Regions from separate parts of the Streptomyces sp. NPDC048270 genome, predicted to be linked through region 4. Evidence: riboswitches for the same ligand, from Rfam matches in the RefSeq annotation. Region 4 holds a riboswitch; each other region holds the start of a gene.
What was found. A riboswitch is a leader RNA that binds a small molecule or an ion and turns the genes downstream of it on or off. The one in region 4 is predicted to bind cobalamin.
Positions count from the first base shown of each region.

Region 1: linked by a shared signal. The riboswitch ahead of AB0D66_RS04690 (energy-coupling factor ABC transporter permease) and the one ahead of metE (5-methyltetrahydropteroyltriglutamate--homocysteine S-methyltransferase) in region 4 are both predicted to bind cobalamin.
Region 2: linked by a shared signal. The riboswitch ahead of AB0D66_RS03580 (ribonucleoside-diphosphate reductase subunit alpha) and the one ahead of metE (5-methyltetrahydropteroyltriglutamate--homocysteine S-methyltransferase) in region 4 are both predicted to bind cobalamin.
Region 3: linked by a shared signal. The riboswitch ahead of AB0D66_RS12900 (acyl-CoA thioesterase) and the one ahead of metE (5-methyltetrahydropteroyltriglutamate--homocysteine S-methyltransferase) in region 4 are both predicted to bind cobalamin.

Region 1 is NZ_JBEZLV010000003.1:313,416-317,612, reverse strand. Features, by position in the region: gene AB0D66_RS04705 (hypothetical protein) at 1-31, opposite strand, end outside; gene AB0D66_RS04700 (hypothetical protein) at 194-724, shown strand; gene AB0D66_RS04695 (flavodoxin family protein) at 753-1,466, opposite strand; cobalamin riboswitch at 1,760-1,985, shown strand; gene AB0D66_RS04690 (energy-coupling factor ABC transporter permease) at 2,014-2,709, shown strand; gene AB0D66_RS04685 (energy-coupling factor ABC transporter substrate-binding protein) at 2,709-3,053, shown strand; gene cbiQ (cobalt ECF transporter T component CbiQ) at 3,057-3,806, shown strand; gene AB0D66_RS04675 (ATP-binding cassette domain-containing protein) at 3,803-4,197, shown strand, end outside.
Region 2 is NZ_JBEZLV010000003.1:65,176-69,372, forward strand. Features, by position in the region: gene AB0D66_RS03580 (ribonucleoside-diphosphate reductase subunit alpha) at 1-1,454, opposite strand, end outside; cobalamin riboswitch at 1,596-1,725, opposite strand; gene AB0D66_RS03585 (GNAT family N-acetyltransferase) at 1,770-2,264, opposite strand; gene AB0D66_RS03590 (Uma2 family endonuclease) at 2,343-2,927, shown strand; gene AB0D66_RS03595 (YbdD/YjiX family protein) at 2,978-3,172, opposite strand; gene AB0D66_RS03600 (carbon starvation CstA family protein) at 3,172-4,197, opposite strand, start outside.
Region 3 is NZ_JBEZLV010000011.1:105,847-110,043, reverse strand. Features, by position in the region: gene AB0D66_RS12905 (2OG-Fe(II) oxygenase) at 24-881, opposite strand; cobalamin riboswitch at 1,073-1,298, shown strand; gene AB0D66_RS12900 (acyl-CoA thioesterase) at 1,366-1,809, shown strand; gene AB0D66_RS12895 (ABC transporter substrate-binding protein) at 2,176-3,165, shown strand; gene AB0D66_RS12890 (iron ABC transporter permease) at 3,243-4,197, shown strand, end outside.
Region 4 is NZ_JBEZLV010000007.1:62,878-67,074, forward strand. Features, by position in the region: gene metE (5-methyltetrahydropteroyltriglutamate--homocysteine S-methyltransferase) at 1-1,997, opposite strand, end outside; cobalamin riboswitch at 2,163-2,383, opposite strand; gene AB0D66_RS09225 (3-hydroxybutyryl-CoA dehydrogenase) at 2,489-3,400, opposite strand; gene aceB (malate synthase A) at 3,397-4,197, opposite strand, start outside.

The DNA.
Region 1 (4,197 bases), on a different contig from region 4:
CCGCGTGGCGGGGAAAGCGGGCGAGGCGCATCCGGTTCTCTCCTGTCGGGCGGGGCTGGTGCACCCAACCAGCCTGCCATCAAAGGCAGTTGTGTACCGGTGGAAAACCGGACCGGAACCGGAACTGCGGGATCCATCGCGGCGTCTTAGGCTGTGCCAGCAGTCCCCGTCACTCGAGAATCGAGGGGACGTCATGATCCACCCACGTCTCCGGCAGTTCGTGGCCCTGGTATCCGGCGCTCTGCTCGCCGCCTGCCTCTCCTTCGCCGCCCCTGCCTCGGCCGCCACCGCATCCGCCGCCACCGCATCCGCCACCCAGCCCCAGACCCAGACCCCGCTCGTCGTCAACGCCCGCTGGGGCGGGCACGCCACGTACGACCGGATCGTCATCGACCTGCAGGGGTACGTCCCCGGGGTCACCGTCACCCCCGTCGCGCAGCTGATCTACGACGGGTCCGGCAAGCCCGTGCCGCTCGCCGGGAAGCACTTCCTGGAGATCCGCCTCAACCCCGCCGCCGCGCACAACGACGCCGGGGAGAGCGTCTACCGCGGCCCCAAGCTGCAGAAGATCGGGCTCACCAAGCTCAAGGGCATCGCCATGACCGGCGACTACGAGGGGTACGTCACCTTCGGAGCCGCCTTCGACACCGTGCCCTACTACCGCGCCTACACCCTGCACTCACCCGAACGGCTCGTCGTGGACATCTCCCACACGACGCGGTGAGATGACGGGCCGGGTCCCGGGCGCCGGCCTAGCGGTGCTCGGGGTTCGGGAAGTCGAAGCGGCAGCCCGCGTCCCACAGCGAGCGCTGGTTGCCGTGGGCCGGGATGCCGCCCGTGCGCTTGAGCAGGGCGGCCAGGTGCATCAGGTTCCACGACATGAAGGCAGTGTTCCGGTTGGTGAAGTCGTTCTCGGGGCCGCCCGAGCCCGGGTCGAGGTAGGAGGGCCCGGGGCCCGCCTCGCCGATCCAGCCGGCGTCGGCCTGCGGCGGGATCGTGTAGCCGAGGTGCTGGAGGCTGTAGAGGATGTTCATGGCGCAGTGTTTGACGCCGTCCTCGTTGCCGGTGACCAGCGCGCCGCCGACGCGTCCGTAGTAGGCGTACTGGCCCCGCTCGTTCAGCAGGGAGGAGCAGGCGTAGAGCCGTTCGATGACCTGCTTCATCACGGAGCTGTTGTCGCCGAGCCAGATCGGGCCGCACAGGACGAGGATGTCGGCGTCCATGATCTGGCTGTAGAGGACCGGCCACTGGTCGCTCTCCCAGCCGTGCTCGGTCATGTCCGGCCAGACGCCGGTCGCGATGTCGTGGTCGACGGCGCGGATCAGCGAGGTCCGGACGCCCGCCGCCGCCATGACCGCGCGGCTCTTGTCGATCAGCCCTTCGGTGTTGCTGGCCTCGGGCGAGCGCTTGAGCGTGCAGTTCACGTAGACGGCGGTCAGGTCTGAGTAGTCGTAGTCGGCAGCCACGGTCCCAGCCTGTGCGGGACCGGCCGGGGCCGCCACCGGGCCGCGCCCGTACGGGGCCGCCCGGATCACGGGTGCGGAACGGTTCGGGAGCGGCCCCGGCCGGCCCGCGGCGGTCCGGAACGGCGCGGCGGCCCGGGCGGACCGCGCCGAGCCGGACCGGAACCGGGAACTCCCCTGTCAGGCGCGGCTGTTGGCGGGACTGTGCCGACTCGGTCGCCCAGGGTCACCGACAAGCGGAATCCGGAGACCTCGTGGCCCGTTCGAGACGGGTTGTTACCGGCCCGCGCGGCCGACTAGGGTCAGCGGGCCTTGGTGTTCGGGAAACCGGTGGGAAACCGGTGCGGCCCTCGCCACTGTGATCGGGGAAGTCCGGCTCCACTCTCCCCCTGCCTCCGTCGGGGGGACCCCCAGCGGGAAGCCACTGGGACACCGTGCGGGATTCCGCACGGCCCCGGGAAGGCGGAGCCCGGGCATCAGCACCCGTGAGCCAGGAGACCGGCCGGGGCGCGTTGTCCATCCACGAGGTGCTGGAGAGGTCTCCCCACTCATGCATATTGCCGAGGGGTTCCTACCCCCGTTGCACGCGGTCGCCTGGGGCGCCGCGTCCGCTCCGTTCGTCGTCCACGGCGTCCGGGCCCTCACCCGCGAGGTGAAGGCCAATCCCGAGAGCACGCTCCTGCTCGGTGCGTCCGGAGCGTTCACTTTCGTCCTGTCTGCCCTGAAGATCCCCTCGGTGACGGGAAGTTGCTCCCACCCCACCGGCACCGGGCTCGGGGCCATCCTGTTCAGGCCGCCGATCATGGCGGTGCTCGGCACGATCACCCTGCTCTTCCAGGCGCTGCTGCTCGCGCACGGCGGGCTCACCACGCTCGGCGCCAACGTCTTCTCGATGGCGGTAGCCGGGCCCTGGGCGGGCTACGCCGTCTACCGCCTGCTGCGGAAGTTCGACCTGCCGCTGATGGTGGCGGTGTTCTTCGGCGCGTTCTTCGCCGACCTGGTCACCTACTGCGTGACCTCCGTCCAGCTGGCGCTGGCCTTCCCCGACGCGGCGACCGGCTTCACCGGCGCGCTGGTGAAGTTCGCGGAGATCTTCGCGCTCACCCAGATCCCGCTCGCGGTGAGCGAGGGCCTGCTGACCGTGCTCGTGATGCGCCTGCTGATGCAGTCCAGCAAGTCGGACCTGATCCGGCTCGGCGTCGCCAAGCTCACCGGTTCGAAGAAGCAGCGGGAGGCGGCGGTCTGATGACCAGGAACGCGAAGATCAACACCCTGCTGCTGCTCCTGGTGGCGGCGCTGGCCGTGCTGCCCCTCGCCCTCGGGCTGGGGGACGGCAAGGAGGAGCCGTTCGCGGGCGCCGACGCGCAGGCGGAGGCGGCCATCACCGAGCTGAGGCCCGACTACGAGCCGTGGTTCTCGCCGCTGTACGAACCCCCCTCCGGGGAGATCGAGTCGGCGCTGTTCGCCCTCCAGGCGGCGCTGGGCGCGGGCGTGCTCGCGTACTACTTCGGGGTCCGCAAGGGCCGCCGCCAGGGCGCTGCGGCCGCGGCGGCCACGACGCCCTCCGAGGCCCCCGCCACGGAGTCGTAGGCGGTGCTGCCGATCGACGCGGCGGCGCACAGCAGCCGCTGGCGCCATCGCCACCCCCTGGAGAAGGCGCTGCTGGGGATCGGGCTGACGGTCACCGCGGTGTGCCTTCCCCCCTGGCCGGGCGGGCCGCTCGTCGGGGCGGCCACCCTGTGCGTGCTGCTCGGCCCCGCCGGGGTGGCCGGACGGCAGCTGTGGCGGGCCTTCCGGATCCCGCTCGGCTTCTGCTTCACCGGTGCGCTGCCGCTGCTGGTGGCGGTGGGCGGGCCGGACGGGCTGGTCTCGATGGCCCCCGACGGCCCCCGGCAGGCCGCCGATCTGCTGCTGCGCACCTCGGCGGCCTCGCTCGGGGTGCTGCTGTTCGCCTTCACCACCCCGGTCTCGGACGTGCTGCCGCGGCTGGTGCGGGCCGGGGTGCCGGCCCCGGTGGTGGACGTGGCCCTGGTCATGTACCGGATCGGGTTCCTGCTGCTCGACTCCCTGGCCCGGATCCGCCAGGCCCAGGCCGCCCGCCTGGGCACCACCGGCCGGGCGGCGGCGTGGCGTTCGGTGGCCGGGCTCGCCGCGACCTCGTTCGTCCGGGCCTTCGACCGCGCGGCGCGGCTCCAGGCGGGCCTCGCCGGGCGGGGCTACGACGGCGCGCTGCGGGTGCTGGTCCCCGAGTCCTCGCTGTCCTGGCGGTTCCTGGCCTGGTCCGGCGCGCTGCTGGCCGCGCTGGTCGCCGTAACTCTCGCGCTGAAGGAGCTGTACCTGTGAGGCCGTTGGTGGAACTGGTGGGCGCGGGCTACGCGTACGAGGACGGGCCGGCCGTGCTCTGCGGGGTGGACTTCGGGATCGCCGAGGGCCGGGCCCTGGTCCTGCTCGGCCGCAACGGCAGCGGCAAGACCACGCTGATGCGGCTGCTGAGCGGCGGCCTGAAGCCGGACCGGGGCGCGCTGCACCTCGACGGCACGGCGGTGGCACACGACCGGGCCGGGCTGACCCGGCTGCGCACGGCGGTCCAGCTGGTCGTGCAGGACCCGGACGACCAGCTGTTCGCGGCCTCGGTGGAACAGGACGTCTCGTTCGGGCCGATGAACCTGGGCCTGCCGGTCGCGGAGGTCCGCGAGCGGGTCGATTCCGCGCTCGCCGCGCTGGACATCACGGC
Region 2 (4,197 bases), on a different contig from region 4:
GTCACGGCGGTGCGGACGGTCTCGTCCAGGCGCTCCCAGTCGATCCCCCCGTCCACCACGAAGGCGCCCATGTTGACCGAGCCGAGGTTGCAGACGGCCGTCTCGCCGTCGTTGGTGACCTCGATGATCTCGGTGCACAGGTTGGAGGAGTGGACGACGGTGCCCGGCTCGGCGGTCTGGTTCGCCGTGCGGTTGGAGGCGTCCTTGAAGGTCATCCAGCCCTGGCCGGTCTGCGCGAGGGTGCGCATCATCCGGCCGTACAGGTCGCGGGCGGGCATGGTCTTGCGGGCCAGGCCCGCCGATTCGGCCTTGCGGTAGGCGGCGTCGAACGCGTCGCCCCACAGGTCGACGAGCTCGGGCACGTCGGCCGGGGAGAACAGCGACCAGTCGGCGTCGGCGTTGACCCGGCGCATGAACTCGTCCGGCACCCAGTGGGCCAGGTTCAGGTTGTGCGTACGGCGCTGGTCCTCGCCGGTGTTGTCGCGCAGCTCCAGGAACTCCTCGATGTCCGCGTGCCAGGTCTCCAGGTAGACGGCGGCGGCGCCCTTGCGGCGGCCGCCCTGGTTCACGGCGGCGACGGAGGCGTCGAGGGTCTTCAGGAACGGCACGATGCCGTTGGAGTGGCCGTTGGTGCCGCGGATCAGCGAACCGCGGGCGCGGATGCGGGAGTACGACAGGCCGATGCCGCCGGCGTGCTTGGAGAGTCGGGCGACCTGGTGGTAGCGGTCGTAGATCGAGTCCAGCTCGTCCAGCGGGGAGTCCAGCAGGTAGCAGGAGGACATCTGCGGGTGGCGGGTGCCGGAGTTGAAGAGCGTGGGGGAGGACGGCAGGTAGTCGAGGCGGCTCATCAGCCGGTAGAGCGAGGCCACTTCCTCGACGGCCTGCACGGACTCGTCCTCGGCCAGACCGCACGCCACGCGCAGCATGAAGTACTGCGGGGTCTCGATCACCTGGCGGGTGATCGGGTGGCGCAGCAGGTAGCGGCTGTGCAGGGTGCGCAGGCCGAAGAAGCCGAAGCGGTCGTCGGCACCCTCGGCGAGGGTGTGCTCCACCAGCGCGTCCAGGCGGCTCGCGTGGGTCCGGACGAACTCGGCCGTGCGGTCGGCGATGAGGCCCTCGCGGTGGCCGACCCCGACGGAGGCCGAGAAGGAGGTGGAGCCCTGGCCCGCGGCCTCGTCGCGCACCGCCAGCGTCAGCAGCCGCGCGGCGAGCCTCGAGTACGCGGGGTCCTCGGAGATCAGGCCGGCGGCGGCCTCGGTGGCCAGCCCGCGCAGTTCGGCCTCGTCGGCGGCGGCGCTGCGACCGCGCAGCGCGGCGGCGGCGACCCGGCCGGGGTCGGTGTCGGGGAGGTCCGCCGTCAGTTCGGTGAGGGTACGCAGCAGCGTGGCCCCCGGGCCCTCGGTGTTGTCGCCAGAAACGGACTCGGCGCGCGGTGCGGAAGGCGCGATGGTCACGGCGGGAGCTCTCCCTCGCTCGGCCCGGATCGACGGCGGGCGGGCACGGGGAGGCGCATGCGGGCGTGGCAGGAACGCGTACACCGCATGGCGTCCACCGGCCCAACCGCGAGGCCCGGACGTATCGGCACCCGGTTCGGTCGACCCGGGCGCACCGTCGGCAGGTCCTCGGACTTCATGTCCGGTAGCCGGACACTTCATACCGTTGCGGGACAGTTCCGGATTCGCACCGGATTCCCCTGCGGCGACAGCAGGCATGAGCATACATGTGGGGGGCCGCCGTTGCGTGACCCCCCACATGTTGTGTCGGTGTGGCTACAGCTCCAGACGGTACGTGAGCAAGGTGAGCCCGGGAACCGGCGCCCAGTCCCGCTCCGGCGTACGGACGAAACCGAGCCGCTCGTAGATCCGCTGGGCCCCGGTCATGCCGCGCTGGGTGGACAGCACCAGGTGCGTGACGCCCGACAGCTCCCGCGCACGGGCCGCGCACGCCCGCACCAGCGCCTCGCCGGCGCCGCGTCCCCGCGCCTCGCGGGAGACGGCCAGCATCCGGAACTCGGCCTCGCCGGGCCCGGCTATGTCGGCCAGCGGGCTGCCGGGCGGCGCGAAGGTCACCCCGCCGAGCAGGGCCCCCTCCTCGACGGCCACGAGCACCTCCCCGTCGGCGGCCCGTCCGGCGACATCGCGCAGCACCGCCGCGTAGAACGCCTCGCCGGAGCCCAGCAGGCCGTCGCCCAGATAGGCCTGCGCGGTGATCTCACCCAGCTGCTCGTACTCGGCGGGCAGCGCCGCCCTGATCACGATGTCCATGGGGTCGAGTGTGCCGGACGGGTGCCGGTGCCCGGCGCTATCGTCGGAGGCAGCACCGTCGATGAAGGTGAGTGAGGCATGACCGCGATGACCGACCGTCCCCACATGCCGACTGAGGACTTCGAAGCCGTCGCACGCGTAGCGGCCAAGGAGAGGGAGGGGACGCGGCTCGAATTCATCGACGGGGTTATCAGGAGCAAGGCCATGCCGGACGGCGACCACCAGATGATCATCCAGTGGCTGACGCGGCTCTGCATGCAGCACCGGCCGGAGCTCTGGCTCCATGGGGGACAGGGGATCAAGGCTCAGGCGTACCGGGACGGGCGAGCCATCCCGGACGCGGTGCTGGCGCCTTCCCAAGCCTTCGCGGGGCAGGGCGACTGGGTCGACCCCGCTCCGATCCTCATGGCCGTCGAGGTGACCTCGTGGGATTCGGATACCCACCAGCGGGATCATGTCGAAAAGCCTCGCGCCTACGCGGAGTCCGGCATCCCCGTCTACCTCCTGATCGACCGGGCCAAGTGCGAGGTCTCCGTCTACAACCAGCCCAACGGCCGACGTTACGAGGGCATCCAGGTAGTGCCGTACGGCACGGACATTGCGCTGCCCGACCCCGTCGGGATCACACTCCAGACCGAGGTACTCAAGGACTGGGTACGCTGAACAGCCCGAAGGCCCCGCCGGGATGGCGGGGCCTTCGGTACGTGCGGGGCTCAGCAGCAGCCGAAGCCCTCCCGCGGGTCCGCCTCGCGGGCGTCCGTACGGGCCCGTTCGAACGCGCGGCGGGTCGGGACCTCCGCGTCCGGGTCGTGGGAGCGGGCGTGGGCGACGTACCGGTCGTAGGCCGCCTCACCCGAGAACTCCCGTACGAAGTACCGCGCCCTCGCCAGTGCGCTGCGCAGGCTCATCAGGCCACCGGCTCCTTGACCTGCCCGCCGCCCGAGTCCAGGCCCGCCGCGGCGAGCTCGGCCTTCTCCTCGGCCGTCGGGAACAGCCCCGCCGGCGCGACGATCCTGGACTCGCTCCACGGGACCTCGGCCAGCTTCGCCGACTCCGGGTTGCTGATCGCCTTGAAGCAGGTCCGGGCCGCGTCGGCCAGCACGATGATGATCAGCACCGCGAACAGGGCGCACAGCACCCCGTCCACCGTGGCGTTGGTGACCACCGTGTGCATCTCGTCCATGTTCTTGGCGGGCGGAAGCACCTTGTCGGCGTCGATGCCCGCCTGGTACTTGTCGCGCTGGGCGAAGAAGCCGACCCGGACGTCCTCGGAGAAGATCTTCTGGTAGCTCGCGGTGAGGGTCACCGTGGCGTCCCAGGCCAGCGGGACCGCGGTCACCCAGGCCCACTTCAGCCGCCCCGACTTCACCAGCAGGGTGGTGCAGACCGCCAGGGCGACGGCCGCCAGCAGCTGGTTCGCGATGCCGAACAGCGGGAACAGCTGGTTGATGCCGCCCAGCGGGTCCTTCACGCCGACCCACAGGAAGTAGCCCCAGCCGCCGACCACGACGGCGCTGGCCAGCCACACGCCCGGCTTCCAGCTGACGTCCTTGAAGGACTTGTGCACGTTGCCCAGGGTGTCCTGGAGCATGAAGCGGCCGACCCGGGTGCCCGCGTCGACCGTGGTGAGGATGAACAGCGCCTCGAACATGATCGCGAAGTGGTACCAGAAGGCCTTCATCGAGCCGCCGCCGATGACCGAGGCGAAGATCTCCGACATGCCGAGTGCGAAGGTCGGGGCGCCACCGGTACGGGAGAGCAGGCTGGTCTCCTCGACGTCCTTCGCGGCCTGGGCCAGCGCCTCCGGCGAGATGGCGAAGCCGAAGCTCGTCACGGCCTGCGAGGCCGACTCCACCGTGGTGCCGATGACGCCGCCGGGGGAGTTGATGGCGAAGTAGAGGCCGGGCTCCAGGATGCAGGCCGTGATCACGGC
Region 3 (4,197 bases), on a different contig from region 4:
ACCGCTGCCCGCGCGGGCAGCGGTCACGGCGTCGTGCGGGGTGCGGGCAGGGTGAGCCGGGTGGCGGGATCGGCGGGCGGCAGGCCGATGGGGTCGGCGCCGTCGTGGTCGCGGGCGGCGTCCGCGAGCGGGCGGGTGCGTTCGGCCGCGCGGGCCATCCACGGCCAGATCTCGAAGGCCGCGGCGGGCGGCGCCGTCGCGCGCCCGGGCCCGCTGATCCACGTCGTCAGGGTGAACCGGCTGTCGGCGAACAGCCCGCTGGCGCACGTGGACGGGACGACCTCGTGGTAGGCGCTGGCCGGGAAGAACACGATGGTGTCGTGCTCGGGCTCGATCGTGCGGTAGGAGTCCGCCGGCCTGGCCCCGCCCTCGTTCAGCACGGTGTCGTACAGCCGCAGCCGTCCGCCGTCGAAGCCGCGGGGCCGGCGGTGCAGGTAGTACACCGCCGACACGGCCGTGCCGACGTCGCGGACCCGTGAGGCGTCGGTGTGCATGCCGTAGTGGCCGCCTTCGCCGTGCGCCGTCAGGACGGTCAGGGTCTGCGTGAGCGCGGTCCGGTGGCCGAGGACCTCCTGGACGAGCGGCAGGCAGTCCGCGAGGTGCGCGCTGAACACGGCGCTGGTCACGGGGAGTACGAGGGAGCTGCGGCCCTTGTGGGAGACCTGGCCCGACAGCGGGTCGAGGACCGTCCCCGCGTTGAAGTCGGCCTGCCGGGAGATCGCGTACTCCAGTAGGGTGGCGGCGCGCTCGGCGCCGAGGAAGTTCTCGAAGCGGCAAACGGGGGCCGCCACCACAGGAGCGGTGGACCACTGGTCGGAGGGGGGCAGGGCATCGGTACCGATTTCCCTGGACGCGGCCGGTTCCATCGCGTATCCACTCATGGCCCGGAACCGTACGCGGGGCCGCCGAAGCCGTCGAAGGAGCACGCGGGGCGCACGGGAGTACGCCGCCACGCCGGTACCCCGCCCCGCCCGGCGGTCGCCGGGCCAGGGCCCCCGCTGCCGCCCGGGGCCGGTCCGCCCGCGCCCACGGCACCGGACGGAGGGCTGGTCAGGCCGGTGATGGCGCCGGGTAGGGTGTGAGCGCAGCTGGTTCGCCCCGTCCGCCAGGCGGGATGCGTCGCAAGAGGGAACCCGGTGGGAATCCGGGACTGCCCCGCAGCGGTGAGCGGGAACGACCGCCGTCATACGCACTGGAGCCGGAACCGGTTCCGGGAAGCGACGGCCACTAGGTGCCCGCCGGGAGACCGGCAGGCGTGTCCGCGAGTCCGAAGACCTGCCACTGCCCGCATGCCGAAACGTCATGCGGGGTGCCGGAGAAGACTCTCCGGGGCCTTTCTGCCGCGACTCGCGAAGGAGAGTTGACGTGGCCGACCAGACCGCTGCCGCCGTGAGGTGCGTCGCCAAGAACCCGGGCGACTCCCGGGTGACGCTCGCCCACATCATGAGCGAGCACGACACCAACCTCTACGGCACCATCCACGGCGGCGTGGTGATGAAGCTCATCGACGACGCCGCCGCTGCCGCCGCCGGACGCCACGCCGACGGCCCCGCCGTCACCGTGGCCGTGGACGGGATGGCGTTTCTGGCACCGGTGCGCGCCGGTGACCTGCTCAGCGTCGACGCCGAGCTGGTACGCGCCGGCCGGACGTCGATGACGGTCGGCGTGCGCGTCGGGGCCGAGCGCTGGAACGCCTCGGGCCCCACCACGCAAGTGGCCACCGCCCGACTGACCTTCGTCGCCGTCAACGCCGAGGGCGAGCCGCGTCCCGTCCCCACCCTCGACGTCCCCGGGGCGCTTCCCTCGTAGGCGAAGGGCCGTACGCCCGGGGGCCCGTGAGGCTCCCGTCCGCGAACGGCCCCGGTGCGGCGCGGACATGCCTCCTCAGGTCCGGAACCGCGTGGCGCGAGCCGCCGTACGCGCCCCCCGTGCGCCCCTGCACGCCATCCCCACCCCTCGACGACCGTGCGCGGTTCCCCCCGGGCCGGCCGCACGCTCCCTCCCGACCGGCGCCGGTCGGCCCGGCCTGCGCCGAGCCGAGCCGAACCGAGCCGCCCCGGCCTGCCGCCGGCACGGCGCGAAGACCGTCCGACGCATCCGATCCGTCCATCCGATCCGTCCCGTCCATCCGATCCGTCCCGTCCATCCGATCCATCCGCGGTGAGAGGACCACCCATGCCCCGCATCCACCCCAAATCCCTGCTGTCCGCCCTCGCCACAGCCCTGTTGATATCCGGCTGCGGGGGCGCCGCCACGCCCTCCGCCGCCCCGCAGGCGGCTGCCGGCGTCAAGGGATTCCCGCTCACGGTCGACAACTGCGGCGTGAGCACGACCTATCAGCGCCCCCCGCAGCGCGCCGTCTCGCTGAACCAGCACGCCACCGAGGTCATGCTGGCCCTCGGCCTGGAGAAGTCGATGGTGGGCACCGGCTACCTCGACGACAAGATCCTGCCCGACTACCAGGCCGCCTACGACGGCGTGAAGGTCATCTCCGAGGAGTACCCCTCCTTCGAGGCGCTCCTGGAGGCCGAGCCCGACTTCGTCTACGGCGGGTGGAAGTCCACCTTCGACGAGAAGGAGGGGCGCGGCCGGGCCGCCTTCACCAAGGCCGGGATCAACACCCACCTCAACACCGAGGAATGCCCCACCGGACCGGTGAACGCGGCCTCCATGGACGAGGAGATCCGCACCCTCGGCAAGATCTTCGGCGTGCCCGAGCGGGCCGAGGAGCGGCTGGCGGCCCTGCACGCCACCCTCGACAAGGTCGAGGCCCAGCTCTCCGGCGTCACCCCGGTCAAGCTCTTCGTGTACGACAGCGGCGACAAGACGGCCTTCACCGCGGGCGGCAAGGGCATCGGCAACGACATGATGCGGCGGGCCGGCGGGGAGAACCTCTTCGCCGACCTGGACAAGGCCTTCGGCGACGTCTCGTTCGAGCAGGTCGCGCAGCGCGCCCCCGAGGCCATCGTCATCTACGACTACGGCGACCAGTCCGTCGAGGACAAGAAGAAGTTCCTGCTCGCCCACCCGGCGCTGAAGGACGTGCCCGCGATCAAGAACCAGCGGTTCGCGGTGCTGCCCCTGTCCTCCACGGTGCTCGGCGTGCGGATGCCCGCGGCCGTCGAGTCGCTGGCGAAGCAGCTCCACCCCGGCCGGGTCCGGTGACCGAGGTGAAGGCCCCGGCCCAGGCGGCCGGCCCCCGCGAGGAGGGCCGGCCGCCGGCCGCCGGGCGCCGCCCCGGGATCCCGTACGGCCTGGTGCTGGCCCTCCTGGGCCTGCTCGTGGCCGGCGCCGCGACGGCCGGGATCGCGGCGGGCTCCATCAGTGTCCCGGCCGACCAGGTGTGGAGCATCCTGCTGCACCGCGTGCACCCGGCCCTCGCCGAGCCGACGTGGACGCCGGTGCGCGAGACGATCGTCATCGACGTCCGCCTGCCCCGGGTGCTGCTGGCCGGCGTGGTGGGCGCGGGCCTGTCGGTGGCCGGGATGGCGCTCCAGGCGCTGGTCCGCAACCCGCTGGCCGACCCGATGCTGCTGGGCGTGTCCTCGGGTGCGTCGGTCGGCGCGGTGCTCGTGCTGGTCCTGAACCTGACCTTCTTCGGGCTGTTCACCCTCCCCGTCGCGGCCTTCTGCGGGGCCCTCGCCGCCCTGGTCGCCGTCTACTTCCTGGCCCGCTCCGGCGGCAGGATGACGACGGTGCGGCTGGTGCTGGCGGGTGTGGCCACGGCCGAGGTGCTGTCGGCGGTGGCCAGCTTCCTGGTCGTCACCTCGAACGATCCGCACAAGACGCAGTCCGCACTGCGCTGGATGCTCGGCGGACTGGCGGGCACCACGTGGACCACGGTGTGGATCCCGGTGGGTGCGGTCCTGATCGGTACGGCCGTCCTGCTGGGCGTCTGCCGGCCGCTCAACCTCCTGCTGGCCGGGGAGGAGGCCGCCGCGGCCCTCGGTCTGGACGTCCACCGATTCCGCGGCGCGCTGTTCACGCTGGTGGCCCTGATGATCGGCACGATCGTCGCGGTCAGCGGGCAGATCGGGTTCGTCGGGCTGATCATGCCGCACGTGGTGCGGCTGCTCGTCGGCGCCGACCACCGCCGCGCGCTGCCCGCCGCGGCCCTCCTGGGAGCCGCCTTCCTGATCACCGCCGATCTGGCCGCGCGGACCCTGATGAGCCCGGAGGAGATTCCCGTCGGCATCC
Region 4 (4,197 bases):
TCGCCGAACTCGGCGTAGCACATGTGGGTGTGGATCTGGGTGTCCGGCCGGACCCCGCTGGTGGTGAGGCGGAAGGACTCGGTCGCCCAGGCCAGGTAGGCGGCGTGGTCGGCCGCCCGGAGCGGCAGGGTCTCGCGCAGGGCGGGCTCGTCGACCTGGATCACCGAGGTACCCGCCGCCTCCAGGTCGTCGACCTCGTCGCGCAGGGCGAGCGCGACCTGCCGGGCGGTGTCGCCCAGCGGCTGGTCGTCGCGTACGAAGGACCAGGCGAGCATGGTCACCGGGCCGGTCAGCATGCCCTTGACCGGCTTGGCCGTCCGGGACTGCGCGTACGCCGTCCACCGCACGGTCATCGGCTCGGGGCGGGAGATGTCCCCGGCCAGGACCGGCGGGCGCACGTAGCGCGTGCCGTAGGACTGGACCCAGCCGTGCTGGGTGGCCAGGTATCCGGTGAGCTGCTCCGCGAAGTACTGGACCATGTCGTTGCGTTCGGGCTCGCCGTGCACGAGGACGTCGATGCCGGTCTTCTCCTGGAAGGCGATGACCTCGCGGATCTCGGCCTCGATGCGGCCGTCGTAGCCGTCGGCGTCCAGGCGGCCGGCGCGCAGGTCGGCGCGGGCGGTGCGCAGTTCGGCGGTCTGCGGGAAGGAGCCGATGGTCGTCGTGGGCAGCAGCGGCAGCCCCAGGTGGGCCCGCTGGGCCGCCGCGCGCCGGTCGTAGGGCTGGGAGCGGCGGCCGTCGCTGTCGGTGACGGCCGCGGTCCGGGCCCGTACGGCCGGATCGCGGGTGATCGCGGAGTTCGCCCGGGAGGCCAGGTCGGCGCGGTTGGCGGCGAGTTCGGCCGCGATGGCGCCGGTGCCCGAGGCGAGGCCCCGGGCGAGGGTGGTGATCTCGGTGGTCTTCTGGCGGGCGAAGGCCAGCCAGCGGCGGATCTGCGGGTCGATGTCCCGTTCGGCGCCCGCGTCCAGCGGTACGTGGAGGAGGGAGCAGGAGGCGGCGACGTCGACGCGGTCGGCGAGGCCGAGCAGGGTGGCGAGGGTGGTGAGGGACTTCTCGTGGTCGTTGATCCAGATGTTGCGGCCGTCGACCACGCCCGCGACCAGGCGCTTGCCGGGCAGTCCGCCGGCCGCCGCGAGGTCGTCGAGGTTGGCGGCGGCCCGCTCGGTGAAGTCGAGGGCGAGTCCTTCGACGGGTGCCTTGGCCAGCACGGGCAGGGCCTCGCCGAGCCGGTCGAAGTACGTGGCGACCAGCAGCTGGGGGCGCTGGGTCCGGGGCAGGCCGCCGAGCTCGCGGTAGGCCCGGGCGGCGGTGCCCAGTTCGGCCGGGGTGCGGTCCTGCACCAGGGCCGGCTCGTCCAGCTGGACCCATTCGGCGCCGGCCGCGCGCAGGTCTGCGAGGACCTGCGCGTACACGGGCAGCAGCCGGTCGAGCAGCGTGATCGGCCGGAAGTCCTCGGCCACCCCGGGGGCGGGCTTGGCGAGCAGGAGGTAGGTGACGGGGCCGACCAGGACCGGGCGGGCCCCGAGGCCCAGGGCCAGGGCCTCCCGCAGTGCGGCGACCTGCCGGGTGGAGTCGGCGGTGAACCGGGTGTCGGGCCCGAGTTCGGGCACCAGGTAGTGGTAGTTGGTGTCGAACCACTTGGTCATCTCCAGCGGCGCCGCGTCCTGGGTGCCGCGGGCCATGGCGAAGTATCCGTCGAGGGCGTCGGCATCGAACGCGGCGCGGTGGCGGTCGGGGACGGCGCCGAGCATGACGCTGGTGTCGAGGACGTGGTCGTAGTACGAGAAGTCGCCGGTGGGGACCTCGGTGATGCCGGCGCCGGCCAGTTGGAGCCAGTTCGCCCGGCGCAGGTGCGCGGCGGTCTCGTGGAGGGCTTCGGCGCTGACGCGGCCCTTCCAGTAGCCCTCGACGGCCTTCTTCAGTTCACGGTTCGGCCCCTGGCGGGGGTAGCCGTACACGGTGGCTTCCACGGCGGCGGCTGCGGACTCGGTTGTCACGGAACTCTCCTTCGCGAGCTTGTCTCCATGAGTCCCGGTGGCGGGACGTGGGGCGCGAAGGGGTCACGGACCGGACGGTCCGCCGGGGCGCGCTGCGCCGCCGTGACCGTCCGAGATCTGTTCGCCGACCCGCCCACGAGGTCACCGGGATGTCCGCGCACGGCTGTGCGTGCGCGGGCAACGGGCAGGTCTTCGGACTTGCGGGCACGTCTGCCCTTCGGGCAGACACCTAGTGGCCGTCGCTTCCCAGACCCGTCCGGGCCCAGTGCGTATGACGGCGGTCGTTCCCGCTCACCGCTGCGGGGCAGTCCCGGATTCCCACCGGGTTCCCTCTTACGACGCATCCCGCCTGGCGGACGGGGCGAACCAGCTGCTGCCGATCAGCGTAGGCGCAGGTTCTGGAGGAGCGGTACAGCGGCCCGCATGCCGGACGGTGACGTGGGCCACGCCGGGGCCCGCCCCGTGCCCGCCACCCCCCGCCCCTCCTCCCGTCAGCGCCGGTCGTACGTGTGGAAGCCGCGGCCGCTCTTGCGGCCCAGCAGCCCCGCCTGGACCATCCGCCGCAGCAGCGGGGGCGGTGCGTAGAGGGGTTCCTTGAACTCCTCGTACAGCGACTGCGCGATGGCCGCGACCGTGTCCAGTCCGATCAGGTCGGCGAGCTTGAGCGGGCCCATGGGGTGGGCGCAGCCCAGTTCCATGCCGGCGTCGACGTCGGCGGCGCTCGCGAAGCCGGACTCGGCCATCCGGACGGCCGAGAGCAGGTACGGGACGAGCAGGGCGTTGACGACGAAGCCGGCCCGGTCCTGGGAGCGGATGGCGGTCTTGCCCAGGCTGTCGCGGGCGAAGGCCTCCACCCGCTCGGCGGTCTCGCGGGTGGTGTGCAGGGAGGAGACGATCTCGACCAGCGGCAGGACGGGTACGGGGTTGAAGAAGTGCAGGCCCACGACGCGGTCCGCGCGGCCGGTGGCCATCGCGAGGCGCATGACGGGGAGGGCGGAGGTGTTCGTCGCGAGGACCGCGGCCGGATCCTCGACGATCTTGTCGAGGGCCGTGAAGACCTCCTCCTTGACCTCCGGGTTCTCCACGACGGCCTCGATGACGAGCTGCCGGTCGGCGAGGTCGTCGAGGCTGCCCGAGAAGACGAGCCGGGCGAGGGCGTCCTCGGCGGTGAGCCGGTCCAGTTTGCCGCGCTGGACGGCGCGTTCGAGGGACACGGCCACGCGTTCGCGGGCGGCGCGGGCCCCGGTGGCGTCGGCCTCGTAGACCACGGTGTCGAGGCCGGCGCGGGCGCAGACCTCGGCGATCCCGGCGCCCATCTGGCCGCCGCCGACGATGCCGACCCGGCGGATGCCTCCCTCGGCGGGTGCGGGAACGGGTGCGGGGATCGGGACCGCGGTGCTCATGAGCGGGCCTCCGGACGGACCAGGTGGCGGATGTACGCGTCGGGGGTGAAGAAGGCGGGCAGCTCCCGCTCGAACACGGTGCGCTCGAAGACGGCGCGGGCCTCGGCGACCAGGGCTTGCGGCTGCTCCTCGGCGAGCGCCGCGCAGGCGGCGTCGAGGAGTGTGCGTACGGCCGCCTGGTCCGTGCTGCGGTGGCGCAGCCACTGCCAGAGCTGCACGCGGGCGATCTCCGCGGTGGCCGCGTCCTCCATCAGCCCGTCGAGGGCGACGGCTCCGGTGCCGCGCAGCCAGGCGTCGAAGTACCGCAGGGCGACGCGGACGTTGGCGCGGACGCCTTCGGGGGTGGGCGGGCCGCCGCTGCGCCGGACCGACAGCAGTGCGGCGGCGGTGACGTGGACGTCCTGGCGCAGGCGCTCGAGCTGGTGCGGCCGGTCTGCGAGCACTCTGTCGAACACCTCGCGGCAGAGGGGGACGAGTCCGGGGTGGGCGACCGACGAGCCGTCGAAACCGTCCTCGGCTTCGCGCTCCTTGTCGAGGCGGACCCTGGCGAGGGCCGCGGTGTTCGCCCCGGCGTCCTTGCCGGGCACCTGGGCGGCCATGCCGCCGATGGCGTGCGCGCCGCGCCTGTGGCAGGTGCGGACGAGGAGTTCGGTGTACGCCCGCAGGAAGGGGGCGGTCATGGTGACCTTCGCCCGGTCGGGCAGCCGGAAGTCCGTGCGGTGGCCGAAGGTCTTGACGAGGCTGGAGAGGTAGTCCCAGCGGCCCGCGTGCAGTCCGGCGCTGTGCTCGCGCAGCTC